Regions from separate parts of the Variovorax sp. R-27 genome, predicted to be linked through region 1. Evidence: riboswitches for the same ligand, from Rfam matches in the RefSeq annotation. Region 1 holds a riboswitch; the other holds the start of a gene.
The links. A riboswitch is a leader RNA that binds a small molecule or an ion and turns the genes downstream of it on or off. The one in region 1 is predicted to bind glycine.

Region 1 (15,316 bases):
GCGCAGATCGACCGCAACGTCGAAGACCTTGCCGCGCAGGCAACTGACCAGCTTGTCTTCGGCATGCGGCGGGTACTGGAAGTGCAGCCCGCGCACAGATCCGCGCCGGTGCGTCAAGGTGTGATTCATCTGGACCACCGGCTGCGAAAACCCCGCGCAGGCCAGTTCCTCGGCACAGAAGAAGCGGCTGAAAAACCCGCGCGAGTCTTCCAGCTTGTGCCGCTGTATCAGCTTGAGCCCGTCGAGGCGGGTGGCGGTGACGTCAAACCTCGGCATGCGCTGCCCCGCGTTCGTGCGCCGCGATCTGCCCCAGGCTGACCGCCTGCATATCTTCACCCGCACGCCAGGCACGATCCCATTCGACGATCCTGTCAAGCGCCTCGTCGAGCCTCCAGCGGGGCTGCCATCCCAGTTCGCTGCGTGCCCTGCTGCTGTCGAGCTTGAGGTAGCCGGCCTCGTGCACGGTCTTGGCATGCGTTTCTCGCCACTGCGTGCCTGGCACCTTGCCGACCAGGCGGTCCAAGAGCTGACGCACGGGGATGGCGTCCTCGTCGGCGGGGCCGAAGTTCCAGGCAGAGGCCGCCAGCGCGTCGCCCTGGACGAGGCGCTCGGCCAGCATCAGATAACCCGAGAGCGGCTCCAGCACATGTTGCCAGGGTCGGGTGGCACCGGCATAACGCACATCGAGCGCACGTTGTGCCTGGAGAGCGCGGAAGAAATCGGGAACGAGTCGATCGTCGGCCCAGTCGCCGCCGCCGATCACATTGCCGGCCCGTGCCGTGGCGACCGCCACGCCGGCCTGCGCGAGGAAAGAAGTCCGGTAGGCAGCCGTCACCAGCTCGGCGCACGCCTTGCTGCTCGAATAGGGGTCGGCCCCGCCAAGCGCTTCGCTTTCCCGGTAGCCCCACAGCCACTCGCGGTTGTCGTAGCACTTGTCGGTCGTGACATTCACGACCGCGCGCACGCCCTCGCAGGCGCGGACAGCCTCCAGCAGGTTGACGACGCCCATCACGTTGGTGGCATAGGTCTCGACCGGTTCCTGGTAGGAGTACCGAACCAGGGGCTGCGCGGCCAGATGAAAAACGATCTCCGGCATCGCCTCGCGAACGGCTTGCTTGAGCGCTTGGCCGTCGCGCACGTCCGCAATCGCATGGCCCCGCAGCAGATCGGCGACGCGTGCCTGCGTGAACAGGTTGGTCGGCGTCGGCGGCGGCAGCGAGAAGCCGTGGACTTCGGCACCGAGCGCATGCAGCCACATCGCCAGCCAACTTCCCTTGAAGCCGGTATGCCCGGTTACCAACACGCGGCGGCCCTGCCAGAACGAGGGGGTCACGGCCACACCTTCCACGGCGCCGAATGGGTGGACCAGAGCTGCTCCAGGTGGTTCTTGTCGCGCAGCGTGTCCATCGGCTGCCAGAAGCCGGCGTGTTCGAAGGCCATCAGCTGGCCCTCCCCGGAGATGCGGGCCAGCGGCTGCCCTTCCCAACTGGACTGGTCATCTTCGATGTAGTCAAGGCATCGGGGCGACAGGACGAAGAACCCGCCGTTGATCCAGCCGCCGTCGCCGCGCGGCTTCTCGATGAACCCCCGCACGACATCGCCATCGCGTTCGATCGCGCCGTAGCGCCCGGCGGGCTGCACCGCCGTGACCGTGGCCAGGCGCCCGTGGGCGCGATGAAAGTCGATCAGCTTGTCGATTCGCAGATCGGCCACGCCGTCGCCATAGGTAAAGCAGAAGGCATCGTCGTCCTTGAGGTATTGGCCGACACGCTTCAGACGTCCACCCGTCATCGTCTCGTCGCCGGTGTCGACGAGCGTGACCTTCCAGGGTTCGGCCTTGCGCTGGTGAACGTGCATTTCGTTGCTGCGCATGTCGAAGGTCACGTCGGACATGTGCAGGAAGTAGTTGGCGAAGTACTCCTTGATGACGTAGCCCTTGTAGCCGCAGCAGATGATGAAGTCGTGGATGCCGTAGGCCGAGTACAGCTTCATGATGTGCCACAGCATGGGCTTGGCACCGATCTCGATCATGGGCTTCGGCTTGAGATGCGTCTCTTCGGAAATGCGCGTCCCCAAGCCGCCCGCCAGAATGACTGCTTTCATGCGCTACAGGCCCCGCAAACAACGCTGTTCATCGAAAGAATCGACGAAGGCCAAGCTTCGTCGCCATTTTTACCAAGGGATGGCTGCGCCATCGCTGCACCTTTTGCGCCAATTCCAGGAGTTGGAGCTCCGATGTGTCGGCACGTGCCAGCGCATCCGCCTCGCTGCGCCTGCAGATCGACAACTCGAGTGCCACTTCGTTGCGCTGCCACTCGAGCCGATCGATTTCCGCCGACAGTTGAACGCGCTGCTCGTCCTTCGCCTGTTCCAATCGATCAGCATCCTGTTCCAGTTGCGCGATGGCTTCGCTCGCCTGCTTCATCCACCCGACGACGTGGTCCAGCAACTCATCGGCGTCGGCGGCGGTGCCGGCCACTGACGCGGTCGCCATGCGACCGACGAGCGGAAGCCTGAACACTTCGCGTCCCACACTTCGTGGCTGCACCTTGACGCCCTCGATCAACGAAAACGCCGTCTTCCAGTCACCGAGGCGAAACCCGGCGACCTGGGCTGCAATGACTTTTTCCCGGTCCGGCAGGCTGACGCCGGCCGGCGCGCTCCAGGCTCCCTTGTAACGCTTTTCGGCGATCGCGCGAAGCGACAGATACTCTTCAGGCGAAAAGAGGCCCTTGCGCGCGATCTCGCGATCCAGCCGTGCGAACACCGAATGCCACGAAGTGATGTGCGAGACATTAAACCCTCGGCTGGCCTGATCGGCATGCGCGAAGAAAACGGCGCCGGGCTGATTGCGCAGGTAGACCGGATACTCGCAAAAGATCTGGGCCTGGAAGTCGACGTCGCTTGGCAGGCCCGTGCACAGGTAAGGCGCTCCCAGGCACGCCAGGGTCTCCTGGCGCCAAAGTATGGAAGTCCATACATAGTGGCCGTGGAGCAGCCACTCCGTGAGGTGCTCGCGCGGTTGCAGCAGGCCGAAGCGAAACTGGTCGAGCGGCGAGGGATACGTGCCGTGCAGGACGCCCTCGGCATCTCGCACCTCGGTCACGAACACTGCGGCACCTACCTCGGCACGTGCCTCGAGGATCTGATACGCGTCGTGCAAAAAGTCGGGCAGCAGCCAGTCATCGTCCGCCAAGGGTACGAAATAGGCCGTCGAAACATGCGCCAGCGCGTCCTGGTAGTTGCCGGTGGAGCCGATATTCTCGGGCCGCCTCAGGTAGCGTACGCGAGGGTCCTGCGCCATGAGAGAACACACGTACGCCTCGGTTTCGTCCGTCGAGGCGTTGTCGAACACGTGCACCAGCACCGGCACACGGCGTTCCTGCAGGACGCTTTCAATTGCCTTCTGCAGCTGCACCCGCCGATTGAAGGTGGGAATGATGACCGTGATTGTGTGAGTTGACTCCTTGGTCAGCAACTCATGACCGCTCACGAACGCACCTTGTCCGTCAACAGGTGCCTCAGGTATTTGCCATACCCGCTCTTCTCAAGCGGCGCGGCGAGCTTCTCGAGCTGGGCACTATCAATGAATCCATTGCGCCACGCGATCTCTTCCGGGCAGGCAATCTTCAACCCCTGACGATGCTCCAGCGTCGCAATGAACTGCCCCGCTTCCAGCAGGCTGTCGTGCGTGCCCGTGTCCAGCCATGCATAGCCGCGCTGCATGATTTGCACATTCAGCTGATCGCGATCCAGGTAGGCTTGGTTCACCGCGGTGATCTCCAGCTCCCCACGCGCGCTTGGCTTTACAGCCTTGGCGATGTCGACAACCTGGTTGTCGTAGAAGTACAGCCCCGTCACCGCATAGCTGCTCTTGGGCTTCAGCGGCTTCTCTTCGATGCTGCTCGCCTTGCCCTTGGCGTCGAAGGCCACCACGCCGTATCGCTCCGGGTCCTGAACGTGGTACGCGAACACCGTGGCCCCGGAAGTCTTCGTGTCCGCCTCGGACAGCAGGTGCACAAGGTCATGCCCGTAGAAGATGTTGTCCCCCAGCACGAGCGCGCTGGGATCGTTGCCCACGAACTTGTCCCCGATGATGAACGCCTGCGCCAGCCCGTCAGGACTGGGCTGCACCGCGTACTGCAGGTTGATCCCCCACTGGCTCCCATCGCCCAGCAGTTGCTGGAACCGCGGCGTGTCCTGCGGCGTGCTGATGATCAGGATGTCGCGCATTCCGCCCAGCATCAGCGTGCTGAGCGGGTAGTAGATCATCGGCTTGTCGTACACCGGCAGTAGCTGCTTGCTGAGCGCCAGGGTCGCGGGGTGCAGGCGGGTGCCCGAGCCACCGGCCAGGATGATGCCTTTGCGTTGCGTCGTCTTGGTCATGTTCTTTTTCTCGTGAAAGTTCAAAGAATCTCGCGCAGCATGCGCGCGACGCCTTCCTGCCAGGGCGGCAGGCGCAGGCCGAACGTGGCCTGCAGCTTGGTGGTGTCCAGGCGCGAGTTGTGCGGGCGCTTTGCCGGGGTCGGGAAGGCACTGGTCGGCACGGCCTCGACGGCCTCCGGGCCGGCCTTGAGTTCGACACCCGCCGCCTTGGCTTGCTCGATCACGAAGCGCGCATAGCCGTGCCATGTCGTTTCTCCGCCAGCAATCGCGTGATAGAGCCCGGCCTTCGCCGGATCCTGCAGCGTCGCCCGGATGGCATGCGCCGTCACGTCGGCCAGCAGCTCCGCACCCGTGGGCGCGCCGAATTGGTCGTCGATGACGGTCAGCTTGTCGCGCTCCTTCGCCAGCCGCAGCATCGTCTTGGCGAAGTTGCCGCCGCGCGCCGCGTACACCCAGCTGGTGCGGAAGACCAGGTGACGGGCGCAGTTCTGGGCCACCAGTTGCTCGCCTTCGAGCTTGGTGCGGCCGTACACGCTGAGCGGGCCGGTCGCGTCGTCTTCCTTCCAAGGCCTGGTGCCGCTGCCGTCGAAGACATAGTCGGTGGAGTAATGCACCATCAGCGCGCCGATCTGCTGCGCCGCTTCGGCCACGATCCCCGGAGAGGTGGCGTTGAGCTTGCGCGCAAAGTCCGGTTCGCTCTCGGCCTTGTCGACGGCCGTGTGCGCCGCCGCATTGACGATCACGTCGGGGCGAACCTTCAATACTGTCTCGGCCAGTTGCTCCGGCCGGCTGAAGTCAGCGTTGAAATCGGTGCTGTCGAAGTCGAGCGCGACCAGTTCACCCAGGGGCGCCAGGCTGCGCTGCAGCTCCCAGCCGACCTGTCCGCCCTTGCCCAGCAGCAGCAACTTCATGCCGCAGCCTTCGTCGTGTCGTATTGCTTCTCGACCCACTCGCGATACGCGCCGCTTTGCACGTTGCGCACCCACTCGCCATTGGCCAGATACCACTCGACGGTCTTGCGAATGCCGGTGTCGAAGGTCTCGGCGGGCTTCCAGCCGAGCTCGGCCTCGAGCTTGCGCGCATCGATGGCATAACGGCGGTCGTGACCGGGGCGATCGGTGACGTAGGTGATCTGTTCCTTGTACGGCTTGCCGTCGGCCCTGGGGCGCAGCTCGTCGAGCAGCGCACACACGGTGTTGACGATCTCGATGTTGGGCTTCTCGTTCCAGCCGCCCACGTTGTAGGTCTCGCCCAGCTTGCCGGCTTCGAGCACGCGGCGGATGGCGCTGCAGTGGTCCTTCACGTAGAGCCAGTCGCGCACCTGCATGCCGTCGCCGTACACGGGCAGGCTCTTGCCGGCCAGCGCGTTGACGATCATCAGCGGGATGAGCTTCTCGGGAAAGTGGAAGGGGCCGTAGTTGTTCGAGCAGTTGGTGGTCAGCACCGGCAGGCCGTAGGTGTGGTGCCAGGCGCGCACGAGGTGGTCGCTGGCGGCCTTGCTGGCCGAGTAAGGGCTGTTGGGCTCGTACTTGTTCTCTTCGGTGAAGGCGGGGTCGGTCTTCGACAGCGAGCCGTAGACCTCGTCGGTGGACACGTGCAGGAAGCGGAAGGCCGTCTTCTGCTCGGCTGGCAGCGCGCTCCAGTGGCCGCGCACGGATTCGAGCAGGCGGAAGGTGCCCAGCACGTTGGTCTGCACGAAGTCTTCGGGGCCATGGATGGAGCGGTCCACATGCGATTCGGCGGCGAAGTTGACCACGGCGCGCGGCTTGTGCTCGGCCAGCAGGCGGTCGATGAGGGCGCTGTCGCCGATGTCGCCCTGCACGAAGATGTGTTTCGGGTTGCCCTTGAGCGACGCGAGGGTCTCAAGGTTGCCTGCGTAGGTCAGCTTGTCGAGGTTCACGACCGGCTCGTCGCCGTTGGCGATCCAGTCGAGTACGAAATTGGCGCCGATGAAGCCAGCGCCGCCGGTAACCAGGATCATGAAGTCCCCTGCTGATATATGGAACGATCGCCTTGCGGCAAATCAACAGGCGATTATCCCATTCGGCCAGAGGAGAGAAATCAAAGGTTGGCGCCCGCGCAAGCCCCGCCTACAATCGCCCCACTGCAGGAGAGCGGGCCACCCGGGTGGCCCTACCGAAGGCGCAAACTCCCATAAACGCTCAGGTCGGTCCGAACAAGGGACCTGTACTGCACCAACTGAAACGCCGTCTGGAGAGCCATCACACCGCCCAACGTGGTCGTGATGCACCGAAGGAGCAAACCCTCTGCGGGCGCAGCGGGTGAATCTCTCAGGTACCGAGGACAGGGGGAGCGGCAACTTGGACTACGGTCGTCCGATTGCTTTGCTATTTATTCAATAGCACACCACACCCGTCGTTCAAGCGCTGCAACCTCAAAGGTACTTGAAATGCGCGTGATCGTTCTTGGCGCCGGCCTGCTCGGCGTGACCTCGGCTTACTACCTCCAGCAACTCGGCCACGAAGTGACCGTGATCGACCGGCAGGCCACCCCGGCCGCCGAAACCAGCTTCGCCAATGGCGGGCAGATTTCCGTCAGCCACGCCGAGCCCTGGGCCAACCCCAGCGCGCCGCTCAAGGTGCTGCAGTGGCTGGGCAAGGAAGATGCTCCGCTGCTCTTCCGCGTCCGCGCCGACATGCGCCAGTGGCTCTGGGGCCTCCAGTTCCTGCGCGAATGCACGCCGGCGCGCACCCGCCACAACATCGAGCAGATCGTGCGTCTCGGAACATACAGCCGTTCGATGTTGCAACAGTTGCGCCGCGACACCGGCCTGAACTATGACCAGCGCACGCAGGGCATCCTGCACTTCTACACGACGCAAAAAGAGTTCGACGGCGCCCTCGCGCCCGCCGAGCAGATGCGCGCACTGGGCTGCGAGCGCCAGGTCATCTCGGCCGACGAAGCCGTGAAAATCGAGCCCGCCCTCGCCCACATCCGCCCGAAGCTGGCCGGCGCCACCTACACGGCCGAGGACGAGTCCGGCGACGCCAACCGCTTCGCGCGCGAGCTCGTGGGCCTGGCCACCGCGGCGGGCGTCAAGTTCCTGATGAGCCACACCGTGACCGCGCTGCGCGAAGCCGGCGGCAGCATCGATCACGTCGAAGCCACCGATAGCGAAGGCCGCTTCCAGCGCATCCGCGGCGACGCCTTCGTGCTGGCAATGGGTTCATTGAGCCCGCTGTATGCCGCCCCGCTGGGCATTCGCCTGCCGATCTACCCGGCCAAAGGCTATTCGGTGACGCTGCCCGTCAAGAACGCGTCGAAGGCCCACCAGGTCTCGCTGACGGATGACGAATTCAAGCTCGTGTTCTCGCGCTACACCTCGGAGTCGGGCGACCGCCTGCGCATCGCCGGCACGGCCGAGCTCAACGGCTACGACCGCGACCTGAACCGCGTGCGCTGCGAAGCCATCGTGCGCCGCGTCGAAGAACTGTTCCCCGGCGCCGGCGACACCACGCAGGCCCAGTTCTGGACCGGCCTGCGCCCCGCCACGCCGAGCAACGTGCCGCTGATCGGCAAGACCAGGCTGCCGAACCTGTTCCTCAACACGGGCCACGGCACGCTCGGCTGGACGCATGCCTGCGGCTCGGGCAAGTCGATCGCGCGGATCGTGAGCGGGCTGGCGCCGGAGGTAGATTTCGCGTTCACCGGCATGCCTGCGCCCGCGCCGCGCGCGCTGCAGCCGGCCTGATCGCGTTCAGTCGTTGGCGGTAAACACCGTCAGCACCCCGGTATAGCCATACAGGTGATGCCGGGCAATCTCGCCCGCAGCGAAGAACCCGACCAGCGGCACGTCGCCCAGCGCGTGCCGCACGATCTGCAACTCAGCGCCCGGTGCGCCGAAATGCGGCCCGCCGCGCCCCGAGCAGCTCACGTACACCGCCCCTGCGATGCGCCGTGCCGGATGCGGCGCCGCCTCGGCCTCGCCCGCCGCCACGGCGCGCGCGGTGGCGAGCGTCTGCTCTTCGGGCTCCAGCTCCTCGCGAATTTCCGCGCAGATGCGCATCAGGTCGGCCCGCGCGGCCTGTGCGTTGCGGCGGCAGAAGGTCAGCCGCATGCCGGCCTCGGCCACATCGGCAATGGCGATGCCGCGCCGCGTCGGGTCCAGCCCGATGATGTGGCGCACCAGCACGTCGGCGCCCAGGTCGCCGGTGCGGCGGATGCCGTCGCTACCGGCATCGGCCAGGCCGACCAGCGTGTTGCGCACGGCGTCGATGGCCTCCTGCGGCCGTTCGAGCGACACCTGCAGATCGGCCAGCAGCACGTCGAGCGCCGGCTCGCCGTCGAGCTTCAGCAGCAAATTGCCGTCGGCCTCGGTGATCTCGCGCTCGCGCACCGCCCCCGAGCGCAGCGGCTGGCAGCCCTGCGTGACGCGCGACACCAGCCGTACGCCTTCGCCGAACACCACGCCCGACAGGCCGCCCGAAAACACCCCACCCGCCGCCCCGTGCCCGCGGATGTTGCCGTTGCCGCCGACTGCGAACTGCAGCGCGCTGCCGCGCCCCGAAGACAGCCCGCCGAACAGATAACCCGTGTCGGTGCGCCCCGCCATCTCGGCGATCAGCTCGGCCAGGTCCGGCGTTGCCGGGTCGGCATGCACCAGCGCCGTGTGCGCCTCGAAGCCGCTCATTTCGGAATTGCCCAGCGGCGCCACGCCCGAGAACACGCGGTACTGGTCGCTGGGCAAAGCGCAAAGCATCAGGCTCATGCCGGGTTCGTCGAAGTACTCGGCGTTGTTGGCCGACACGCCGATGCCGACGGTGCCCGACCAGTCGGTCACTTCGGGCAGCTCGGCGCTCAGGTGGTCGAGGATGTCCTGCGCCTCGCTCGCATAGTGGTCGGTGATGTAGAGCAGCCCCAGCGTCGGCGACGAGGCGTAGTCGGGCAGGGCCATCTGTGCCCGCAGCTGGGCCAGCACGAGGCCGGCCGCCATGCGCCATTGCGGATGGGTGGCATGACCGGAGGGAAACAACTTCATGATGCGTGCCAACCCGTTCTCTTCAACAAATGGATGTGTATGACGTCAACGCCGGGCGGAGGTTCGCTTGCGCGCGGCGGTCGACGTCTTCTTTTTGGCAGCCGGCGCTGCAGCCTTCTTGGCCGCAGCAGGCTTGCGGGCGGCCGTTGTTGCCGGCTTGCCCATGACCTTGCCGACCGCATCGGCCAGCGGCTGGGCCATGGCCGGCACCTTCAGCTGGGCCGCGTCCTGCAGTGCCGAGCTGGCGATCTGCTGGAACTGTTCAGTGAGCGAGCCCCACCACTGCATGGGATCGACCACGCCGGCGCCATCGGCTGCCGCGGTCTTTGCCTTGGCCGAAGCCGGCCTGCTGCGCGGCTTCGTCGGTGCTGGAGCCTCTTCTTCGGGCATCTCGTCCTCTTCCTCGACCTCTTCGGGTTCGGGCTCCGGAGCTGCCGCGGCAGGCGCCGGCGCCATCGCGGCTGCCTGCTTGGTGAACGCGCTGGCGATGTCTTCCATCCGCACGTTCATGCCGCGCAGCGTCGACAGCGTCATCTTCTGCACTTCGAGCGCCTGGATCGTGGCCTTCAGGGCATGGCCGTTCTGCTCGAGCCAGTACTGCACCGTCTTGAGCTCCTGGATGCGCTTGTCGACCTCTTCCACGCTCAGCGTGGGAGCCACCCAGCTCGCAAGGCTCGGAATCCCTGGCACCGAACCGGCGCCGGTGCCTGCTGCGGCGCCACCGGCGAGGTTCTTCAGGAAGTCGAATCCGGGGACGAACTGGCTGAAGTCGAAGGGCTTGCTGGCGGTGCTCATGCGGGTGGTCTCCTGGGTGGGTTTTCTTGTGTTGCCAGCTTACTCCAAGCCTCCGGCCTTTTGGCCCGGACCTCCCCGCCTTTTACCTGCCATCAGAGCTCGCTTCGGACCTTGCTGAACACCTTCCAGAAGGTCGCGTCCTGCGACGTGGCGAAGTTGATCCGCATCATCGTGCTCGGCGGCCGGCGCGCATGGAACAGCGAGCCCGGCGCCAGCAGGTAGCCCTGGTCGAGCATGCGCTGCGTGAGCGCGTCGGTGTCCACGCCCGTATCGACCCAGCCGAACAGCCCCGCCGGCTCCGAGGCAAAGGTGCAGCCGTGCGACATCGCCAGCTTCACCGCCCGCCCCCGCGCCCCGTCGAGGCGGATGCGCACGCGCTCCGAATGCCGGCGCAGCTGCCCCTGGTCGATGCACCACGACAACGCCCTCTCGAACAGCGTGGGCGAGGTCAGCGTGGCCAGCAGCTTGGTTTCGAGCAGCCGCTCCTTCAGCGCCGGGGGCGCGGCCAGGAAGCCGATGCGCCAGTTGGGCGCCAGGATCTTGGCAAAGCCGCTCACGTAGATGGTGCGCTGCAGCCCGTCGAGCGCGCTGAGCCGGGTGGCGTGCTCGGGCGCGAGGTGGCTGTAGGTGTCGTCCTCGACGATGTGGAAGTCGTATTCGTTGGCCAGTTTCAGCACCCGGTGTGCGCTGCCCGGCGTGAGGCTGTAGCCGGTCGGGTTGTGCAGCACGCTCACGCTGACGAAGAGCTTGGGTTGGTGCAGCGCGCAGTACTGCGCCATCACCTCCAGGTCGGGCCCGTCGGCGCGCCGCGGCACCGGCAGGATGCGCATGCCCAGCGCCTCCAGCCGCGCGAACTCCAGCGCCCAGCCCGGCTCCTCGACCATCACAGGGTCGCCGGCGCGCAGCAGCGTGCGGCTCACGATGTCCAGCGCATGCGTGGCGCCGATGGTGGTCACTATCTGGTCGGGCGAGGCCGGCACGTTGATGCCCACCAGCTTCTGCGAGAGGCTGCGCCGCAGGCTCATGTCGCCGGCCGGCTCGCCGTACTGGAGCGACAGCTCCTGCAGGGCGGCTGTACTGGTCATGCGCCGCACGGCCGTGGGCATGAAGGTGGACGACATCCAGTCCGGCGGAAACACCCCCATGCCCGGCTGCGGCTTGTCGCTCGGGCGGTGGAACATGCTGCGGATCAGCGAACTCGCGTCGGCCGGTATGCGCGAGGCCATCATCTGCACCGCCATCGCCGCCGGCATGCCGCTCGCGCCACCGGCGTCCGCGCCGTGGTTCGGACGGCCGTCCTGTACCGGTGCCGAATCCCGCACATAGAAGCCGCGCTGCCGGCGGGCCTCGACCAGCCCCTGCGCCAGCAGCTGGTCGTACGCGGCGACGACGGTGTACGGGCTCACGCCCTGCTGCCGCGCGCATTCGCGCACCGAGGGCAGGCGAGCGCCGGGCGGCAGCAGGCGGGTGCGGATGCGCTCGGCCAGGCGATCGGCCAGTTGCCCCGTCAGCGACTGGGTGGAGGTGCGTGTCAGCATGCGTTGTTTTGGGCTGTGCCGGCTTCTGTGTCGAAGGAGTGACCAATACAGATTGCCCGATTGTTCGACCAACTGTACTGGAACTGTAATGGTCTCAAGTTTAGAGTGTGTGTCATGAACTGGCAAGAATTCACCGCGCTGCTGGTGCTGGCCACGGCGATGAGTTTCTCGCCCGGTCCCAACACCACGCTCTCCACCGCCCTGGCGGCCAACGGCGGCCTGCCGCGCGCCATGCGCTTCGTGGTCGCGGTGCCCGTGGGCTGGACGCTGCTGCTGGCGCTGTGCGCCGCCGGCATCGGCGCGCTGGTGGTGGCAATGCCTTCGCTGCGCCTGGCCATCAAGGCGCTGGGCATCGGCTACCTGCTGTGGCTCGCGTACAAGCTCAGCGGCAGCGCCACGCTCGGCCAGGCCGACGGCGCCAAGCTGTCGGTCGGCTTCGGCCAGGGCGTGATGCTGCAGTTCGTGAACATCAAGGCCTGGCTGCTGGCGCTCACGCTGGTGGCCGGCTGGATCGCCGGGCAGCCCGATGCGCTGCGCCGCTTCGCCATCGTGGCGCCGGTGATGCTGACCTATGCCTTCATCAGCAACTTCGCCTACGCACTGGTCGGCGCGCTGCTGCGCGAATGGCTGGCCAAGGGTTCGCGGCTGCTGTGGTTCAACCGCGCGATGGGCCTGGTACTGGTGCTGACAGCCTGGTGGATGGTGAGCGTATGAAGCTCGCCATGAAAGACGAGACGCTGGGCATGTGGCTCGGCGTTGTAGGCGTGGCCATGTTCGCCGTCACGCTGCCGATGACGCGCCTGGCCACCGGCACGCAAGACGCACCGCAGCTGTCGCCGTGGTTCGTCACGCTCGGGCGCGCGGCGCTGGCGGGCGTGCTGTCGGCCATCTTCCTGCTGGCAACGCGCTCGCCGCGGCCTGCAGCGCACCAGTGGAAGCCGCTGGCCTTCGCGGTGCTGGGCAATGCCATCGGCTTTCCGCTGCTGTTGGCCTATGCGCTGCGCGTGGTCACGGCCAGCCATGCGGCGGTGGTGACTGCCCTGCTGCCGCTGGTCACGGCCGCCGTCGCGGCCCTGGTGCTGCACCAGCGCGCGCGGCTCGGCTTCTGGCTCTGCGCCATTGCGGGCAGCCTGCTGGTGGTGGCGTTCTCGGTGCTGCGCGCGAGCCAGAGCGGCCATGGCTTCGGCTTCGAATGGGCCGATCTGCTGCTGCTCGGCGCGGTCATTGCCGCCTCCATCGGCTACATCTACGGCGCGCAGGTCACGCCGTCGCTGGGCGCCGAGCGCGTGATCTGCTGGGTCTGCGTGATGGCGCTGCCCTTCACGCTGCCGGCCGCGCTGGCGCTGTGGCCGCAGCAGCCCGTCGCCACGTCGGCCTGGCTGGGCTTCGTCTACGTCGGCACGTTCTCGATGTGGATCGGCTTCTTCGCCTGGTATCGCGGCCTGGCCCTGGGCGGCGCGCTGCGCGTGAGCCAGACCCAGCTGCTGCAGCCCTTTCTCTCGATCCTCGCGTCGATCCCGCTGCTGGGCGAGCCGCTCGACATGGTCACGCTGGGCTTCGCCGTCGCGGTGGTGGCCACGGTGGTCATCGGCAAGCGCCTCTCGCAGCCGCAAGACAACAAGGCCCGCGTCGTATACCGTGGCGACATCCAGCCGGATTGAGCGCCGCCACGCCTGCCCGCATCATTCGAATCTCACCTCACCGCCTGAAAGAAGAAAGCCATGAACTGGAAACTCGCCGCCCGCGCCGCCAAGATGAATCCCTCGGTGCTGCGCGAAATCCTCAAGGTCACCGAGCGCCCCGGCATCATCAGCCTGGCCGGCGGCCTGCCCTCGCCCAAGACCTTCCCGATCCAGGCTTTTGCCGACGCCTGCGCCGAAGTGCTGCACAACGACGGCCAGGCCGCCCTGCAGTACGCCGCCAGCGAGGGCTACGCGCCGCTGCGCCAGGCCGTGGCCGACATGCTGCCGTGGGACGTCGACGCCTCGCAGGTGCTCATCACCACCGGCTCGCAGCAGGGCCTCGACCTGGTCGCCAAGGTGCTGATCGATCCGGGCAGCAAGGTGCTGGTCGAAACGCCCACCTACCTCGGCGCGCTGCAGGCCTTCGGCCCGATGGAGCCGCACCCCGTGGGCGTGGCCAGCGACGATGACGGCGTGATCGTCGAAGACCTGGTGGCCAAGGCCAAGGACGCACGCTTCGTCTACCTGCTGCCCAACTTCCAGAACCCCACCGGCCGCACCATGACCGAAGAGCGCCGCGCCGCCGTGTCCGCCGCCGCTGCGGCAGCCAACCTGCCGATCGTCGAGGACAACCCCTACGGCGAACTCTGGTTCGACGAAGCCCCGCCGCTGCCGCTGGCCGCGCGCAACCCCGAAGGCGTGATCTACCTGGGCTCGTTCTCGAAGGTGCTGGCCCCCGGCCTGCGCCTGGGCTTCCTGGTGGCGCCCAAGTCGATCTACCCCAAGCTGCTGCAGGCCAAGCAGGCCGTCGACCTGCACACGCCGATCTTCACGCAGCGCATGGTCTCGGCCGTGATGAAGGACAAGTTCCTCGACCGCCACGTGCCCACCATCCGCGCCCTCTACAAGCGCCAGCGCGACGCGATGATCGCCGCGCTCAAGCGCGAGATGGCCGGCCTGGACGTGAAGTTCAACGCGCCCAAGGGCGGCATGTTCCTCTGGGCGCGCCTGCCCGAGGGCATCGACACCGTGACGCTGCTGCCCAAGGCGGTGGAGCGCAACGTGGCCTTCGTGCCCGGCGCGCCGTTCTACGCGGGCGAAGGCGATCCGCGCACGCTGCGCCTGTCGTTCGTGACGGCCAGCGTCGAAGAGATCGACACCGCCATCGCCGCGCTGGCGCAGACGCTGCGCGAAGAGCTGGTGCTGCTCGGCGACAAGAAGCTGGCCGCCGCACAGGCCTGAAAGCACAAACCAGGAGCCTCCCTTGATCGGCCTTGCAACGCTGTCGCTCTTCCTGCTCGCGGTTCTGGCGCTGTTCCTGTCGCCCGGCCCGAACATGGCTTTCGTGCTCTCGCACGGTGTGGCCCATGGCCCGCGCGGCGGTTTTGCGGCGGCCATCGGCATCTCGGCGGCCGACCTGGTGCACACGCTGTTCGCGGCCACCGGCGTCACCGCGCTGGTGGCCGCGTGGCCGCCTTCGTTCGACGTGCTGCGCTATGCGGGGGCGCTGTACCTGGTGTGGCTGGCGGTGCAAGCGCTACGCAACGGTGGCGGACTTCGCATCGGTGCGCAGGCGCAGCCCGCCGGCTTCGGCCGCATCGTTCGCATGGCGCTGCTGAACAACCTCGTCAATCCGAAGGCGCTGCTGTTCTTCATGGTGTTCCTGCCGCAGTTCGTCGACCCCTCGCGCGGCAGCGTGCCGCTGCAGCTGGTGCAGCTCGGCGTGGTGCTGTCGATGGCCGCGCTGGCCTTCAACACGCTGCTGGGCGCGTGCAGCGGCCAGGTCGGCCGCTGGCTGCACAACCGGCCCGGCGCGGCGCGCTTCCAGAGCGGCCTGCTGGCCGCCGTGATGCTGGGGCTGGCCGTACGCCTGCTCTTCCTCGATCGTCCCTCGCCCCGCTGAAGCGGGCAGCAAA
Region 2 (15,316 bases), 3.3 Mb from region 1:
TCGCCGTACACGTTGTCGACGCGGCCGATGGGCGGCCAGTACTTCGCGTTCTTGAGTTCGGCCAGCGGAAACGCGCCGAGTTCGCGCGAGTACGGGTGGCTCCACTCGGTGCCGAGCAGGCTCGCAGCCGTGTGCGGCGCGTGCTTGAGCGGGTTGTCTTCCTTCGGCCACACGCCTTCTTCGATGCGGCGGATTTCGCCGCGGATGGCGATCATCGCGTCGATGAAGCGGTCGAGTTCGGCCAGCGGCTCGCTCTCGGTCGGCTCGACCATCAGCGTGCCGGGCACGGGGAAGCTCAGCGTAGGCGCGTGAAAGCCGTAGTCGATCAGGCGCTTGGCCACGTCTTCGGCGGTGACGCCGCTGGTGTCCTTCAGCGGGCGCAGGTCGAGGATGCACTCGTGCGCGACGTGCCCGTTGGGGCTCGCGTACAGCGTGGGGTAGTGGTCCTTCAGGCGCGCGCTGATGTAGTTGGCGCTGAGGATGGCCGTTTCGGTCGCAGCCTGCAGGCCCTTGGCGCCCATCATGCGGCAGTACATCCAGCTGATCGGCAGCACGGCCGCATTGCCCAGCGGTGCGGCCGACACGGCGCCCACGCCATTCGACGGCATGCCTGCGGTCACGTGGCCAGGCAGGTACGGCACGAGGTCTTCGACCACGCACACCGGGCCCACGCCGGGGCCGCCGCCGCCGTGCGGAATGCAGAAGGTCTTGTGCAGGTTCAGGTGGCTCACGTCGCCGCCGAACTCGCCCGGCGCGGCCACGCCGACCAGCGCGTTCATGTTGGCGCCGTCGACATACACGCGGCCGCCGTGTTCATGCACCAGCTCGCACAGTTCCTTCACGCGGGTTTCGAACACGCCGTGCGTGCTGGGGTAGGTGATCATCACTGCGGCCAGCTTGTCGCTGTGCTTTTCGCAGGCGCGCTTCAGGTCGTCCATGTCGACGTTGCCCTGCGCGTCGCAGGCCGTCACCACCACCTGCAGGCCCACCATCTGCGCGCTCGCGGGGTTGGTGCCGTGTGCGGAAGACGGAATCAGGCAGATGTTGCGGTGGCCCTGGCCCTTGGCTTCATGGAACGAGCGGATGGCCAGCAGGCCTGCGTACTCGCCTTGCGAGCCGGCGTTGGGCTGCAGGCTGATGCCCGCGTAGCCGGTGGCTTCGCACAGCCAGGCGCGCAGCTGGGCGTCGAGCTGGGCATAGCCCTGCTGTTGCTCGGCGGGCGCGAAGGGGTGGATGTTGGCGAACTCGGGCCAGGTGATGGGGATCATCTCGCTCGTTGCGTTGAGCTTCATCGTGCAACTGCCCAGCGGAATCATGCTGCGGTCGAGCGCCAGGTCTTTGTCCGACAGGCTGCGGATGTAGCGCAGCATCGCGGTTTCGCTCTTGTGGGTGTTGAACACCGGGTGCGTGAGAAAGGCGCTGCTGCGGCGCAGGTCTTCGGGGATCAGCGGCGTGGTGCTGCCCGACAGGTCATCGAAGCGCGGCGCCTGCGTGCCGGCGGGCGCGAACAGGCTCCACAGGGTTTCGACGTCGGCGCGCGTGCTGGTCTCGTCGAGCGAGATGCCCAGGTGCTGTTGCAGGCGCTGGCGCAGGTTGACGCCGGCCGCCTGCGCGCGCTCGATGATTGCCGGCGTGTCTTCGCCGGTGCGGATGGTCAGTGAGTCGAAAGCGGTGGTGTTGACCGGCTCGCGGCCCATCTGCGTGAGGCCCTTGGCGAGGATTGCCGTGAGCGCTGCCACTCGCTGCGCAATGCGCGTGAGGCCATCGGGCCCGTGGTAAACGGCGTACATGCTGGCCACCACGGCCGGCAGCACTTGCGCGGTGCAGATGTTCGACGTTGCCTTCTCGCGGCGGATGTGCTGCTCGCGCGTCTGCAGTGCGAGGCGGTATGCGGGCTGGCCGTGCGTGTCGACGCTCACGCCGACCAGGCGGCCCGGCAGCGAGCGCTTGAATTCGTCGCGGCAGGCCAGGTAGGCGGCGTGCGGGCCGCCGTTGCACAGCGGCATGCCGAAGCGCTGCGTGGTGCCGCAGACGATGTCGGCATCGAATTCGCCGGGTGCGACGAGCAGCGTGAGTGCCAGCAGGTCGGCCGCGACGATGAGGGCGGCGTCGCACTGATGCGCGTGGCCTGCGAGTGGTCGCAGGTCGTGCACGTGACCGGTGGTGGCGGGGTACTGTGCGAGCGCGGCGAAGAACTCGCCGCTCACCATCAGGTGGGGCAGCGTTTCCGACACGGTGCTCACCTTCACTTCGATGCCCAGCGGCGCGGCGCGCGTCCTGATGACTTCGATGGTCTGCGGATGGCAGTCGCCCGACACCAGGAACACGTTGCTCTTGCTCTTCACGCTGCGTTTGGCGAGCGTCATGGCTTCGGCCGCGGCCGTGGCCTCGTCGAGCATCGAGGCGTTGGCGATGGCCATGCCCGTGAGGTCGCACACCATGGTCTGGAAGTTGAGCAGGGCTTCCATGCGGCCCTGCGAGATTTCGGCCTGGTAGGGCGTGTAGGCGGTGTACCAGGCGGGGTTCTCGAGCACGTTGCGCAAGATGACGCCCGGCGTGTGCGTGCCGTAGTAGCCCTGGCCGATGAAGTTCTTGAACACCTTGTTCTTCGACGCCATCACCTTCAGCTCGGCCAGCGCATCGGCTTCGGTTGCCGGTGCGGGCAGGCGCATCGGCTTTGCGCGGCGGATGGCCGCGGGCACGATGCCGTCGATGAGCTCCGCGCGCGTTTCCGAGCCGATCACCGGCAGCATGCGCGCCTCGTCCGCCGCATCGATGCCGATGTGGCGGGCGAGGAATTCTTCGGCGTTCTCTAGTTCTTGCAAAGAGGGAAGGGCGGGCGTCGGCATGGCGGTGAGGGCTCGGGGAGAAGAAGGAAGGTGGCTGAAGAACTCAGCGGATCAGGACTCGGCGGCGAACTTGTCGTAGGAGGCCGCGTCCAGCAGGGCGTCGAGCTGTGCGGGTTCGCTCAGCTTGACCTTGAAGAACCAGCCGGCGGCCAGCGGGTCGCTGTTGGCGAGCGACGGATCGGCGCGCAGGGCCTCGTTCACTTCGGTGATCTCGCCCGACACGGGCATGAACACGTCGGCTGCGGCCTTGACCGATTCGACGACGCCGGCAACTTCGCCTTGCGCAAAGGTCTTGCCGACTTCGGGCAGGTCGACGAACACCACGTCGCCCAGCGCGTCCTGCGCATGCACGGTGATGCCGACGGTGGCTGCGTCGCCTTCGGCCGACACCCATTCGTGGTCCTTGGTGTACTTGATGCTCATGGAAAAACTCCTCGTGGAAAAAATGAATCGGGGTGCAGAGCCTAGCCTGTAGACCAGGCTCAGCCGCGGTAGTAGCGGGTGGGCACGAAAGGCATCGTCGAGACTTCCATCGGCACCGGCTTGCCGCGCACGATGGCCTGCACGCGCGTGCCCGGCTCGGCGAAGGCGGTGGCCACGTAGCCCATGGCGATGCAGCGGTCGGCCGTCGGGCCGAGCAGGCCGCTGGTGACGATGCCGATGTCATGGCCTTCGAAAGATTGCAGCACCGTGCCGTCGCGCACCGGAATGCGTTCGAGGGCGACGAGGCCCACGCGCTTGCGCTTCAGCGTGTCGTGGTCGGTGTGGCCGGCAGCGCCTGCGGCAGCGACGGCAAGCTGCGCGAGGATCTTTGTCGCGCCCGGAAAGCCGCCTTCGCGCGCGCCGCCCGTGCGGCGCACCTTCTGCATCGCCCAGTTGAGCGAGGCCTCGACCGGCGTGGTGGTGGTGTCGATGTCGTTGCCGTAGAGGCACAGGCCGGCTTCGAGCCGCAGCGAATTGCGCGCGCCCAGGCCGATGGGCTTGACATCGGGCTGGGCCAGCAGCAGGCGGGCCAGCGCCTCGGCATCCTTCGCGGCCACCGAGATCTCGAAGCCGTCTTCGCCGGTGTAGCCGCTGCGGGTGACGAAGGCGGCAATGCCGCCGATCTGCACCGCACCGCCCGTCATGAACACGAAGCGCTCGATGCCGGGCGACAGCCGCGCCAGCGCGGCCGCGGCCTGCGGGCCCTGCAGCGCGAGCAGGGCGTGGTCGGGCAGGGGTTGCACTTGGCAGCGGCTGCCGATCTTCTGCTGGATGTGGGCGATGTCGGCCACCTTGCAGGCGCCGTTGACGATCACGAAGATCGAGCCGTTGCCCTCGTTGAAGAACATCAGGTCGTCGAGGATGCCGCCTTCGTCGTTCAGCAGCAGGCCGTAGCGCTGCTTGCCGGCGGGCAGGTCGATCACGTCGACGGGCATCAGGGTTTCGAAAGCCGCCGCCGCATCGGGCCCGACGAGGCGCAACTGGCCCATATGGGAGATGTCGAACAGGCCGGCCGCGTCGCGCGTGTGCTTGTGCTCGGCCATCAGGCCGGCGGGGTACTGCACCGGCATCGAATAGCCGGCAAAGGGCACCATGCGGGCACCGAGCTCCACGTGGAGGTCGTGCAGCGGCGTCTTGAGAAGTTCGGTAGCGGGGGCGGAAGAAGCAGCCACGGGGCACTCCAAAGGGGCAGACGAAATCCATGACGCAAGCCATGGGCCACCCCTGCTGTCCGCTTTACCTGAGAGATTCGCCCCACGATCGGGGTTTGCTCCTTCGGTGGGCCGATGGGCAGTTTTCACTGCAACGGCCTCTCTCCAGCAAGGAAACGCCGGTGTTCACCGGCGCCTTGTCAGTCCTTTTGCCTGAGCGTTCGGGAAACCCCTGCGCCTTCGGCGGCCCCGGCACGCGGGGCTCTCTCCTGACCCTGGCGAGTGTAGTGGATCGCGCGGGGCCGGGGTTTGGCGTCAGTGGATGATTTCGGCCGGCGGCAGCAGCTTGTCGATGCGCTCGCGCAGCGATTCGGCCCGCTCCACCCCGGCGGTTTTCTCGATCTCGGTGAGCATCAGCGCGGCGATGGTCAGCATCGCCTCGCGGTCGCGGGCCTCGCGCAGGGCGTCGCGCATCTGCAGCGCGAACTTCGGGTCGCGCCGCACGAACATGCGCTCGCAGATGTCGAACAGGAACATGCGCGTGGTGGCCAGCGAGCGCTTGCCGTCGAAGGTGTCGGCCGAGGTGGTGGCGACCTGGATCGGCTCGGCGGCGGCGATAGGCGCGGGCCGGGCGGGGGCTGCTACCGGTGCGGGCGCCGGTGCCGCAGCAGCAGCCTGCGGGGCCTGCAGGTAACCCCGCTGCACCAGCGCCTGGATCGCCTGTTCGGCTTCGACCCGGTTGGAGAACAGCGGACTGAAGTCGGTCAGCGAGCGCCGGCCATCGGCCATCAGCAGCAGGGCCCGCTCACGCTGGCTGAGCGTGCGCTGTCCGCCCTGGAGTTCGTCGCGCGCCTTGTCGGTCTTGGTGGGAAACATGGCAGCCACAGCTTTCGGGAATCGAGGGCTGCAGCATCGTTGCAAGTGGTGACATCTTCATGAACCGTTTGCTTTACAGGGGCAATCGCGGCTGGCCTTCAGCCCGCGCTTTCCTTGCGTATGAGCCACTGGTTGCCCACGCGCTGCAATTCCAGCGTCTTGCGGCTCTTCTCGCGCAGCTTGTCGGCGCTGTAGGTCTGTTGAAAGCTCGCGCTGGCCGCCTGCCCCTGGACGCTGATGACCAGGCTGTCGATGCTCACGCTGATGGTCGTCTTGTCGGTAATGCGCGCGCGGCGGTCCGCCTCCCAGGCCTTGCGGTCCTGGCCTCGGGGCGGCGTGAAGTCGGGTGCATAGGCGGCCAGGTAGCGCACCACGTCCCGGGCTGACCAGGCCGCGGCCCAGGCGCGCACGGCGGCTTCGACTTCGCGGATGCTGGAGGCGGGATCGGCCGTCGCTGCTGCCGATACGGGGGCTGGTACCGCGGCGGGCGTTGCGGACGGGGCGCTGAAGGCAGCCGGAGCCAGCAAGGCGCCGCCCAGCAGGCAGCTCAGGAATCGATTCATGGCGCAGTCCCCTCCTTGTCGGTTGTCGGCCCTCGGCCCGTCGCCCGATTCTGGCAGTGAACATCCGCCGATTCACCGGGCCGATCAGGCCCCGGAGTCCAATCCGTTACTTGAACCCGAGCACGTGCGGCAGCCACGTACTCAGCGCGGGCACGAAGGTCAGGATGACCAGCACAGCCCCATGCGCCCAAAGGAACGGCACCAGTTCCTTCACCAGCGCCGACATCGGCACCTTCGACACGTTGCAGGTCACGAACAGCAGCCCGCCCACCGGCGGCGTGATCATGCCCAGCGTGAGGTTGAAGATCACGATCATCGCGAAGTGCACCGGGTCCACACCCAGCTTGATGGCCACCGGCGCGAGGATCGGCGCCAGCACCATCACGCCCGGCAGCGGCTCGATGAAGATGCCGAACAGCAGCAGGAACACGTTGACGATGATCAGGAACATCCACGGCGAGAGGTTCATGCTGATGAGCCATTCGGCCATCTGCTGCGGAATGCCCTCGATGGTCAGCACCCACGCGAACGAGGCCGACAGTCCGATGATGATCAGCACCGAAGCCGACAGCAACGCCGAGCGCGAGAGGATGTCGGGCAGCATCTTCCACTCGAGCGTGCGGTAGACGAACTTGCCGCACACCAGCGCATAGAACACCGCCACCACCGAGGCCTCGGTCGGCGTGAACCAGCCGGCGCGCATGCCGCCCAGGATCACCACCGGCAGCAGGATCGCGGGAATCGCCTTCCAGGTCGTGACCAGGATCTCGCGCAGCGGCGGCGTTTGCCCGTCGCCCTTGTAGTTGCGCTTTTTCGAGACGTAGAAGTTCACGACGCACATCGCCACCGCGATCAGGATGCCCGGCATGATGCCGGCCGCGAACAGCGTGCCGACCGATACGCTTTCGTCCTGCAGCGCGTAGATGATCATGATGATCGAGGGCGGGATGATCGGCCCCACGATGGCGGTCGAGGCCGTGAGCGCCGCCGCGTACGAGCGGTCGTAGCCGGCCTTGTCCATCATCTTGATGAGCATCGACCCCGGCCCCGCCGCGTCGGCCAGCGCCGAGCCCGAGATGCCCGAAAAGAAGGTCAGCGACACCACGTTGGTGTAGCCCAGCCCGCCGCGCCGGTGGCCCACGAACTGGCCCGCGAAGCGCAGCAGCACCTCGGTGAGCGAGCCGCCGCTCATGAGTTCGGCCGCAAGAATGAAGAAGGGCACGGCCATCAGCGGAAAGCTGTCGATGCCGGTGAAGGTTTCCTTCAGCAGCACCATCAGCGGGTAGTTCTCCGCAAGGATCAGCGTGGTAACGGTGGAAAGGCCCAGCGCAAAGGCCACCGGCACGCCGATGGCCAGGAAAATGCAGGCGGAAACGATCAGAACAATGCTTGCGTCCATGGTCGTTCTCCCTACAGCGACGCCGAGGCGTTGGCGTCGAAGTGCGCGTCGGACGCGAACTCCCTGCGCAGCACGTAGCCACGCACCACCAGCAGCCAGTGCACGATCAACAAGATGCCGCCGAACAGCATCGCGCTGTAGATGTAGGCGAACGGAATCTGAGTCACGGCAGTGAGCTGGAACATCGTGCGTTCCATGTACAGCCAGCCGTACCAGACCATGAAGCCGAAGAATGCGAAGAGCAGCCCGGCGACGACGATGCGCACCGCGACGGCCGCGCTGCGGGGCAAGGCGTCCTGCAGGTTCTCGACCGCGATGTGCCCGCCGTAGCGCAGCACCGGCCCGGCGCCCAGGAATGTGAGCCAGATCATCATGTGGCGCGACACCTCCTCGGCCCATTCGAGCGACTGGCTCGTGGTGTAGCGCAGCACGACGTTGGTGAAGATGATGACCGACATGGCGGCCAGCAGAAGAATCAGCGCCCAGCGGTTGGCGGCGAGAAAGTAGCGCTCGAAGGCTTGCACTTTGTGTTGTTCTCTGTTCTGTCTGAAAAACGAAGCGCCCGGCGCACGCATGCGTGCCGGGCGCGTTGCCGGAGGGTCGGCCGTTGCGGCTCAGGGCTTACTTGACGTCCGTGATCTTCTTGATGTTGTCCGCGCCGAATTCCTTGGCGTAGCTCACGTAGGCGGGCTTCAGCGCCTCGCGGAAGGCGGCGCCGTCGACGGTGCGCGTGACCTTCATGCCGTCTTTCTCGAGCTGGGCAATGCCGTTGTTCTCGTCGTCGTTGACCTTCTTGCGCTGGGCAATGGCGGCCTTCTTCGCGGCTTCGGTGAACACCTTCTTGTCGGCGTCAGACAGCTTGTTCCACACCTTCGGCGACAGCAGAAGCAGCGCCGGCGAGTACACGTGGCCTGTGAGCGAGAGGTGCTTTTGCACCTGCGAGAACTTCGACGACAGGATCACCGGAATCGGGTTCTCCTGCCCGTCGACCGTGCCTTGCTGCAGCGCGCCGAACAGTTCGGGGAAAGCCATGGGCGTGGGCAGGATGCCGAAGGTGCGGTAGCCGTCCATGTGCACCTTGTTTTCCATGGTGCGCATCTTCAGGCCGGCCGCGTCGCTGGGCTTGACGATGTCGCGCTTGCTGTTCGTCATGTGGCGAAAGCCGTTCTCCGTCCAGGCCAGCGCGATGATGCCCTTGCTCGGGAACTTGGTCAGGATGTCCTGGCCGATGGGGCCGTCCATGACTTTGCGCGCATGGTCGTAGTCGCGGAACAGGAACGGAATGTCGACGATCTTGACCTCGGGCACGAAGTTGCCCACCGGGCCGGTCGAGGTGTTGACCAGGTCCTGCGTACCGAGCTGGATGGCCTCGATCTGCTCGCGCTCGCCGCCGAGTGCCGAGTTGGCGAAGTGCTGGCACTTGTAGCGGCCTTGGGTGCCTTTCTCGATTTCTTCGCAGAACACCGTGGAGCCCACGCCGTAGTGCGACTCCTTGGAGGTCGCGTAGCCGATCTTCAGAACGGTCGGTTGCTGCGCGAAGGCGGAAGTGCCCAGGGCAAGCGAAAGGCAGGCGGCGGCGATGTGGCCGAGTTTCATGATGTCTCCGGGGTTGGGGTCAGGTGCGCGTCAGGCGCAACGGACTATGCAACACCCGGGAGCTTTACCGCGTCGGGATTTTCACGGACGTACTCGCGAATGACGGCCTCGAAGTTTTCGTCGGACGTGAGCCCGAGCGCCCTCGCGCGCACGGTATCGATGTGGCCCGGCCAGGTCTTCACGATGCGCTGGATCGTCGGGTCGGGTGTGCGGTCCAGCAGGGCGGTGGCGGCCTTGCCGGCCACGCGCTCCAGCGCCGCGGCCATTTCGCCGACCGTGGTGGCGAGAGAGGGCAGGTTGAGCGCAGTGCGCGGGCCCCACTGCGCATCGCTGGCCTCGGCGGCGCGGATGATGCCTTCGATGGTGCGCGCCGGTGACGCAATGGCGACAGGCGTTGCGTCGGGCACGGGGCAGGCGGCGGGCAACCCGGCCAGCGGCTCGCGGATCATGCCGCTGAAGAAGCCCGAGGCCGCGCCGTTGGGCTTGCCCGGGCGCACGCTCACCGTCATGAGCCGCACGCTGCGCCCGCGCACGAAACCCTTGCGCGTGAAATCGGCCACCAGCTGTTCACCAATGAATTTCTGGATGCCGTAGCTGGTCTGCGGCGTGGGCAGCGTGTGGTCTTCGATCACCTTCGGCAGCGGCTGCTCGGGCGAATCGCCGAACACTGCGAGCGAACTGGCGAACACCAGCACGGGTTTCGTGCCGAGCGTGCGTACTTTTTCGAGCAAGGCATGCGTGGCCGCGAAGTTGCTGCGCATGCCGAGGTCGAAGTCGGCTTCGCATTCACCGCTCACCGCGGCGGCCAGGTGGAAGATGGCATCGGCTTCGCGCCAGACGGTGGCATCTGCGTCAGCGGCGAGCTGTGCGTTCAGGTCGCCCGTCACGGTGGTGATGCGCGCATCGGCCGCGAGGTCGGCGGGAGCGCCCGCGCGGTCGACCAGCGTGATGCGTTCGATGGGCCGGGCCGGTGCGCCGGCCAGCGAAAGCTTGCCTTGCTTCAACAGCGTGCGTGCGAGGCGCGCGCCCAGAAAACCGGCGCCGCCGGTGATGACGATCTGCATGGGTTTTGTCTCCTGTGAGCCGCAAGAATAAGCGAGGCTCACCAGAGCTTGGCGCAGGCGCCGCTCAACACCACGTCGGCGCTGGGGGCCGCGGGCGAGGCGCTGCGCTCGCGCGTCACGACGAGGCGCGAGACCTTCGACAGAAGTTTCTCGGAGGTGTCGGGCAGCGTCAGCGTGCCAGCGCCGCTCGCCGGCACCGTGCCGATGGCGAAGGGCGCTGCATCGGCGGGCAAGGCCCACAGCACGAGCCGTTCATCGCCCGAAACGGGCAGCGCTGTCGCACCCAGCACCTTCAGTGTGACCGTGCGGCCATGCCGCAGCGAGCTGACCAGCAATCGGCCCCGGCCCTCGGTGTCGGTGAGCACACCCACATAGCTTTGCGGCAGCCGCTCGCCCGTGCGCATCGCGAGCTGGTCGCTCGTGATGAAGGCGCCGGGCACGGCAAGGAACAACGCACTCGCGGCGATGACGCCCGCCACGAGCCCGCCGAAGCTGAAGCCTGCGGGCCGCAGCCAGCCGGTCCAGCGAGAAGGCCGCGCCTGTCGTGCTTGCTGTGCCTGGGCGGGTTGGGTGCGTGCGGCGATCGCGCGCCAGAGATCGGCCGAAGGCTTGCGCTGCTGCACCGACAGGGCCAGCTGCCCGAGCCGCTGCTCCCATTGCGCCACCACGTCGCGCACGTCCGCGCGATCGCGCATCAGCCGCTCGAAGCGCCGCCGTGCGCCGCCCTCGAGCGTGCCCAGTGCGTAGGCCGATGCCAGTGCATCGAGCAGGCGGGCGTCGGTGTATCTCATGGCGCCACCCCCTGCGCGCTCAGGCAGGCGCGCAGCTTGTCGAGCCCGCGCCGGATCCAGGCCTTGACCGTGCCGAGCGGCGCATTCATCTGCGCGGCCACCTCGGTGTGCGACAGGCCCTGGTAGTAGGCAAGCGCCAGGCTCTGGCGGAAGCTGCCGTCGAGCGCAGACATGCAGCCATCGATGCGAAGCGCATGCATGGCCTGGTCGAACAGCTGCGCTGCGCCGGGGGCCGGGTCGGCTGCCGTATCGGCCTCGGTTTCTGCCTCGCCGTCCGGACCCGTGGCCAGCGGTTGTTCGTGGGTGTTGCGCCGCTTGCGCGCGCGCAGCGCGTCCAGCGCCTTGTTGCGCACGATCGCGATCAGCCAGGTGATGGGCTGGATCTCTTGCCCGTCGACGCTGGAGCGATAGCCGCCCGCGTTTTTCCAGATGCTCACATAGGCCTCTTGCAGCACGTCTTCGGCCGCCTGTTCATTGCCCAACATACGAACCGCGACGCCGAACAGATGCAGGTGCGTGCGTTCGTAGATCTGCGCAAAGCACGCGTGGTCGCCACGGGCCGCGCCAGCGATCAGGTCTTGCAGGCTCATCAGAATATTTCTATTCATGCGGGCGAGTATTGCATCCGTTCCTGCGTGCGTGTCGTTTCTGGAGAAGGGCCGGATGATCCGGTCCGCACTCGTTCGTTTATCTTTTCTTCCTGAACCGGGAAATGCCATGACATTGAAATCGACGCGAATTCTTCCCTCGTGCACTGCCCTGCTGGGCGCCGCCTTGCTTGCCGCTTGCGCATCGCCAGCCACCGAGCTGCCGGCCGCCATCAAGGCATCCGATGGCGAACGCGCCGCCTTCACCTGGCACGCAGTGGGCGTGCAGATCTACGAATGCAAGGCCGGCGACAAGGGCGCGCTGGCCTGGCAGTTCGTGGCGCCCGAGGCGGAGCTTTACGGCCCCGGCGGCGCCAAGGCCGGCACGCACGGCGCGGGGCCCAACTGGACCGCGCTGGACGGCAGCAAGACGCTGGGCACGGTGAAGGCCCGCGCCAACGGCCAGCGCGAGGCCGACATTCCGTGGCTGCTGCTGTCCGCCAAGTCGGCGGGCGGCCCCGGCAAACTGGCCGACGTTACCAGCGTGCAGCGCATCAATACCCTTGGCGGCAATGCGCCGGCAAAGGGGTGCGAGGCGCAGGCCGATGCGGGCAAGCGCATCCGGCAGGACTACAGCGCGGACTACGTCTTCCTGGTTGCCAGGTAGCCGCCACATGAAGCGGGCCGGCCGGCCCGCCTCATGCTCAGCTCTTCTTGGCGCCACCGGCCTTGAAGCTCTCGACGGAAGCCTTCAGGTCCTTGTACTCCGGGCAAGCCATGTTGCAGGCCTGGCCCAGCGCGGCAAGACGCTGCTCGGCCTTGGGCAGGTCACCCATCGAGATGTACAGCTCGCCCGAATATTCGAGCGCACCGACGTGCTTCGGATCGATCTTCAGCGCGGCGTCGTAGTACTTCTCCGAGGCGGCCCACTTGCCGGCGCCGGACTTGCGCAGGGTGTAGCCCATGAGGTTGTTCCAGTCGGCATTGCCGGTGTCGTTGACGCGTTCGAGTTCGCTGATGGCTGCAGTCCACTTGCTGTCGGCGATCAGCGCGCGGGCGGCGGACAGCTTGTTGGCAGGCGTAGCCTTGGCGACCGGTGCGGGGGCAGGTGCCGGGTCTGCGGCGAGCACGTGGCCGGCGGCGAGGGCCAGAGTTGCGGCGATGGCGATGCGGTGGAGCAGGGTGTTCATGGCGAAAGATCCTCTTCGAGAAGTTGAATGGGTTGGCGGGCGGCAACGTGCATCGCCGTCCTGATTCCATTTACGCCACGGGTTTCCGAATGGACGCATCGCCGCGGAAAAAACCGGACGATGCTTTCCGCAGTGCTCCTGTCGCGGATGAGTTCACGCTTAAAGTACCTGCTGGAGCGGAGGATCAGTTCATGGACAGCAGATTTGAAGTGTCGGATGCCGTGCGCAATCTCGACCCGGACCGGATCGATAGCGACCGGTTCAGTTGGCGCGCCGCGTTGCTTGGCGCGGCGGTTGGTGTCGGCGGACAGACCTATGGCAGTACCCTGCTCGCTAATGTGAGCACCCTGGTCCTGCAGTCGCTGGGCGCCTCTCCCAAGGAGGCCTATGCGCAGGTCTACGGTTTTGCGTTGACACCCAGCCTCGTCCTGTCGTTTGCGCTCGGGGTGTGTGTCTACCTTGCTTGTGGCTATGTCGCCGCATCGCATGCGCGCAGCCGGCCTTGTCGGCACGGGCTGGCCGCAGGCCTGATGACGGCTTCGTTCTTCGTGCTCATGGTGATAGGGCCCTACGGATCCTCGATACCCGGCTGGTACGCGTGGCTGGCACTGACACTGCCGGTCGCATGCGGCACGGCCGGGGCGTATCTGTATGCGCGCAAGCGCGGAGGCGGCGTGAAGCCGTAAATATTTCCTGGACGCGGGGAGTGCGGACAGACGTTGAAGAGCCGATAGAGCGGCAGTTGGTCGGCGAACACAACAGCAGCACTCATTGTGCGAAGGGCGCCGGGTGCTCCCCGCAGCGAAATAAAGGAGGAGGCCGCAGGCCGGGGGACATTCGCGGAGGGGAGCACCCGGCGCCCTTCGCACGCACCCCGAACGCACGCATCACCGAAAACGACAAAGCCCTCCGAAGAGGGCTTTTCCACACAAGCGCAGAGCGCCTTACATCCCCACGTAGTTCGGCCCACCGCCACCTTCAGGCGTAACCCACACGATGTTCTGCGTCGGGTCCTTGATGTCGCAGGTCTTGCAGTGCACGCAGTTCTGCGCGTTGATCTGCAGGCGCTGCTTGCCGTCTTCCGTGCCGACGAACTCGTACACGCCGGCCGGGCAGTAGCGGCTCTCAGGGCCCGCGAACTTGGCGAGATTGACGTTGACCGGCACCGTCGCGTCCTTCAGCGTCAGGTGGGCCGGCTGCTGCTCTTCATGGTTCGTGTTGCTGATGAACACGCTGGAGAGACGATCGAAGGTGAGCTTGCCGTCGGGCTTCGGATAGACGATGGGCTTGCACTCCGCCGCGGGCTTCAGGTACTGGTGGTCGGGCTTGTTGCGGTGCAGCGTCCATGGAATGTGGCCCTTGAGCAGCCATTGCTCGATGCCGTTCATGAAAGTTGCAATGCCCAGGCCCTTCTTGAACCAGGCCTTGAAGTTGCGCGCCTTGTTCAGCTCGGCGTGCAGCCAGCTCTTCTCGAAGGCGGCCGGGTAGGCCGTGAGCTCGTCGTGCTGGCGGCCGGCTGTGACCGCGTCGAAGGCGGCCTCGGCGCACAGCATGCCGGTCTTGATGGCGGCGTGGCTGCCCTTGATGCGGCTCACGTTGAGGTAGCCGGCCTCGCAGCCGACCAGTGCGCCGCCCGGGAACACCGTCTTGGGCAGCGACATCAGGCCGCCGGCCGTGATGGCGCGCGCGCCGTAGCCGATGCGCTTGGCCGGCTTGATGCCCTTGGCCTCGTCGCCTTCGAGGTACCAGCGGATGTTGGGGTGCAGCTTCCAGCGCTGCATTTCCTCGAATGGGCTCAGGTAGGGGTTGCTGTAGTCCAGGCCCGTGATGAAGCCCATGGTGACCTTGTTGTCCTCCATGTGATAGAGGAAGGCGCCGCCGTAGGTGTTGTTGTCCATCGGCCAGCCGGCGGTGTGCAGCACGAAGCCGGGCTGGTGGCGCTTGGGGTCGATTTCCCAGACTTCCTTCACGCCGAGGCCGTAGGTCTGCGGGTCTTTACCTGCGTCGAGCTTGTACTTTGCGATGAGCTGGCGGCCCAGGTGGCCGCGCGCGCCTTCGGCGAACACCGTGTATTTGCCCAGCAGCTCCATGCCGAGCTGGAAGTTCTCGGTCGGTTCGCCGTCCTTGCCGACACCCATGTTGCCGGTGGCCACGCCGCGCACCGAACCGTCTTCGTTGTAGAGCACTTCAGCGGCCGGAAAGCCCGGGAAGATCTCGACGCCGAGGTTCTCGGCCTGTTGCGCCAGCCACTTGGTGAAGGCGCCCAGGCTGATGATGTAGTTGCCGTGATTCTGGAAGCAGGCCGGCAGGAAGAGGTTGGGAGTGCGCAGGCTCGACTTCTCGCCCAGGAACACCATCGCGTCGTCTGTCACCGGCTGGTTCAGCGGGGCGCCGAGTTCCTTCCAGTCGGGCAGCAGTTCGTTGAGCGCGCGCGGGTCCATGATGGCGCCCGAGAGGATGTGCGCGCCGGGCTCCGAGCCCTTTTCGAGCACCACGACCGAGATCTCTTTTTCGTGTTGCGCGGCGAGTTGCTTGAGCCGGATCGCGGTCGAGAGGCCGGCCGGGCCGCCACCGACCACGACCACGTCGTATTCCATGGCTTCGCGAGGGCCGAACTGGGCGAGGATTTCGTCGTGGGTCATGTGGGTTGGGTCGATAATGATTTTTCGAGGCGCGGGGCTTCCCGGGTTGCGGGGCATTTTATGCGGCGTCCACGGGCGGTCCGTGTCACTCGTGGGCGGGGCGCTTGGGCGTCACCTGCGCGACT

Region 2: another riboswitch for glycine. It lies ahead of gcvT (glycine cleavage system aminomethyltransferase GcvT); the one in region 1 lies ahead of ACN9MV_RS04195 (D-amino acid dehydrogenase).

The regions. Positions count from the first base shown of each region.
Region 1 covers NZ_CP183984.1:938,758-954,073, reverse strand. The annotation lists gene rfbC (dTDP-4-dehydrorhamnose 3,5-epimerase) at 1-276, opposite strand, end outside; gene rfbG (CDP-glucose 4,6-dehydratase) at 263-1,333, opposite strand; gene rfbF (glucose-1-phosphate cytidylyltransferase) at 1,330-2,103, opposite strand; gene ACN9MV_RS04215 (glycosyltransferase) at 2,132-3,493, opposite strand; gene rfbA (glucose-1-phosphate thymidylyltransferase RfbA) at 3,490-4,386, opposite strand; gene rfbD (dTDP-4-dehydrorhamnose reductase) at 4,407-5,297, opposite strand; gene rfbB (dTDP-glucose 4,6-dehydratase) at 5,294-6,367, opposite strand; glycine riboswitch at 6,484-6,584, shown strand; glycine riboswitch at 6,588-6,704, shown strand; gene ACN9MV_RS04195 (D-amino acid dehydrogenase) at 6,797-8,098, shown strand; gene ACN9MV_RS04190 (FIST signal transduction protein) at 8,105-9,385, opposite strand; gene ACN9MV_RS04185 (PhaM family polyhydroxyalkanoate granule multifunctional regulatory protein) at 9,431-10,180, opposite strand; gene ACN9MV_RS04180 (PLP-dependent aminotransferase family protein) at 10,273-11,718, opposite strand; gene ACN9MV_RS04175 (LysE family translocator) at 11,833-12,432, shown strand; gene ACN9MV_RS04170 (DMT family transporter) at 12,441-13,379, shown strand; gene ACN9MV_RS04165 (PLP-dependent aminotransferase family protein) at 13,440-14,642, shown strand; gene ACN9MV_RS04160 (LysE family translocator) at 14,665-15,303, shown strand.
Region 2 covers NZ_CP183984.1:4,231,335-4,246,650, reverse strand. The annotation lists gene gcvP (aminomethyl-transferring glycine dehydrogenase) at 1-2,849, opposite strand, end outside; gene gcvH (glycine cleavage system protein GcvH) at 2,901-3,272, opposite strand; gene gcvT (glycine cleavage system aminomethyltransferase GcvT) at 3,332-4,504, opposite strand; glycine riboswitch at 4,550-4,662, opposite strand; glycine riboswitch at 4,675-4,765, opposite strand; gene ACN9MV_RS19910 (hypothetical protein) at 4,799-5,359, opposite strand; gene ACN9MV_RS19905 (L,D-transpeptidase Cds6 family protein) at 5,458-5,922, opposite strand; gene ACN9MV_RS19900 (TRAP transporter large permease) at 6,029-7,321, opposite strand; gene ACN9MV_RS19895 (TRAP transporter small permease) at 7,333-7,845, opposite strand; gene ACN9MV_RS19890 (TRAP transporter substrate-binding protein) at 7,943-8,917, opposite strand; gene denD (D-erythronate dehydrogenase) at 8,962-9,981, opposite strand; gene ACN9MV_RS19880 (anti-sigma factor) at 10,020-10,772, opposite strand; gene ACN9MV_RS19875 (RNA polymerase sigma factor) at 10,769-11,362, opposite strand; gene ACN9MV_RS19870 (DUF3455 domain-containing protein) at 11,490-12,026, shown strand; gene ACN9MV_RS19865 (tetratricopeptide repeat protein) at 12,064-12,549, opposite strand; gene ACN9MV_RS19860 (hypothetical protein) at 12,639-13,235, shown strand; gene ACN9MV_RS19855 (electron transfer flavoprotein-ubiquinone oxidoreductase) at 13,494-15,191, opposite strand.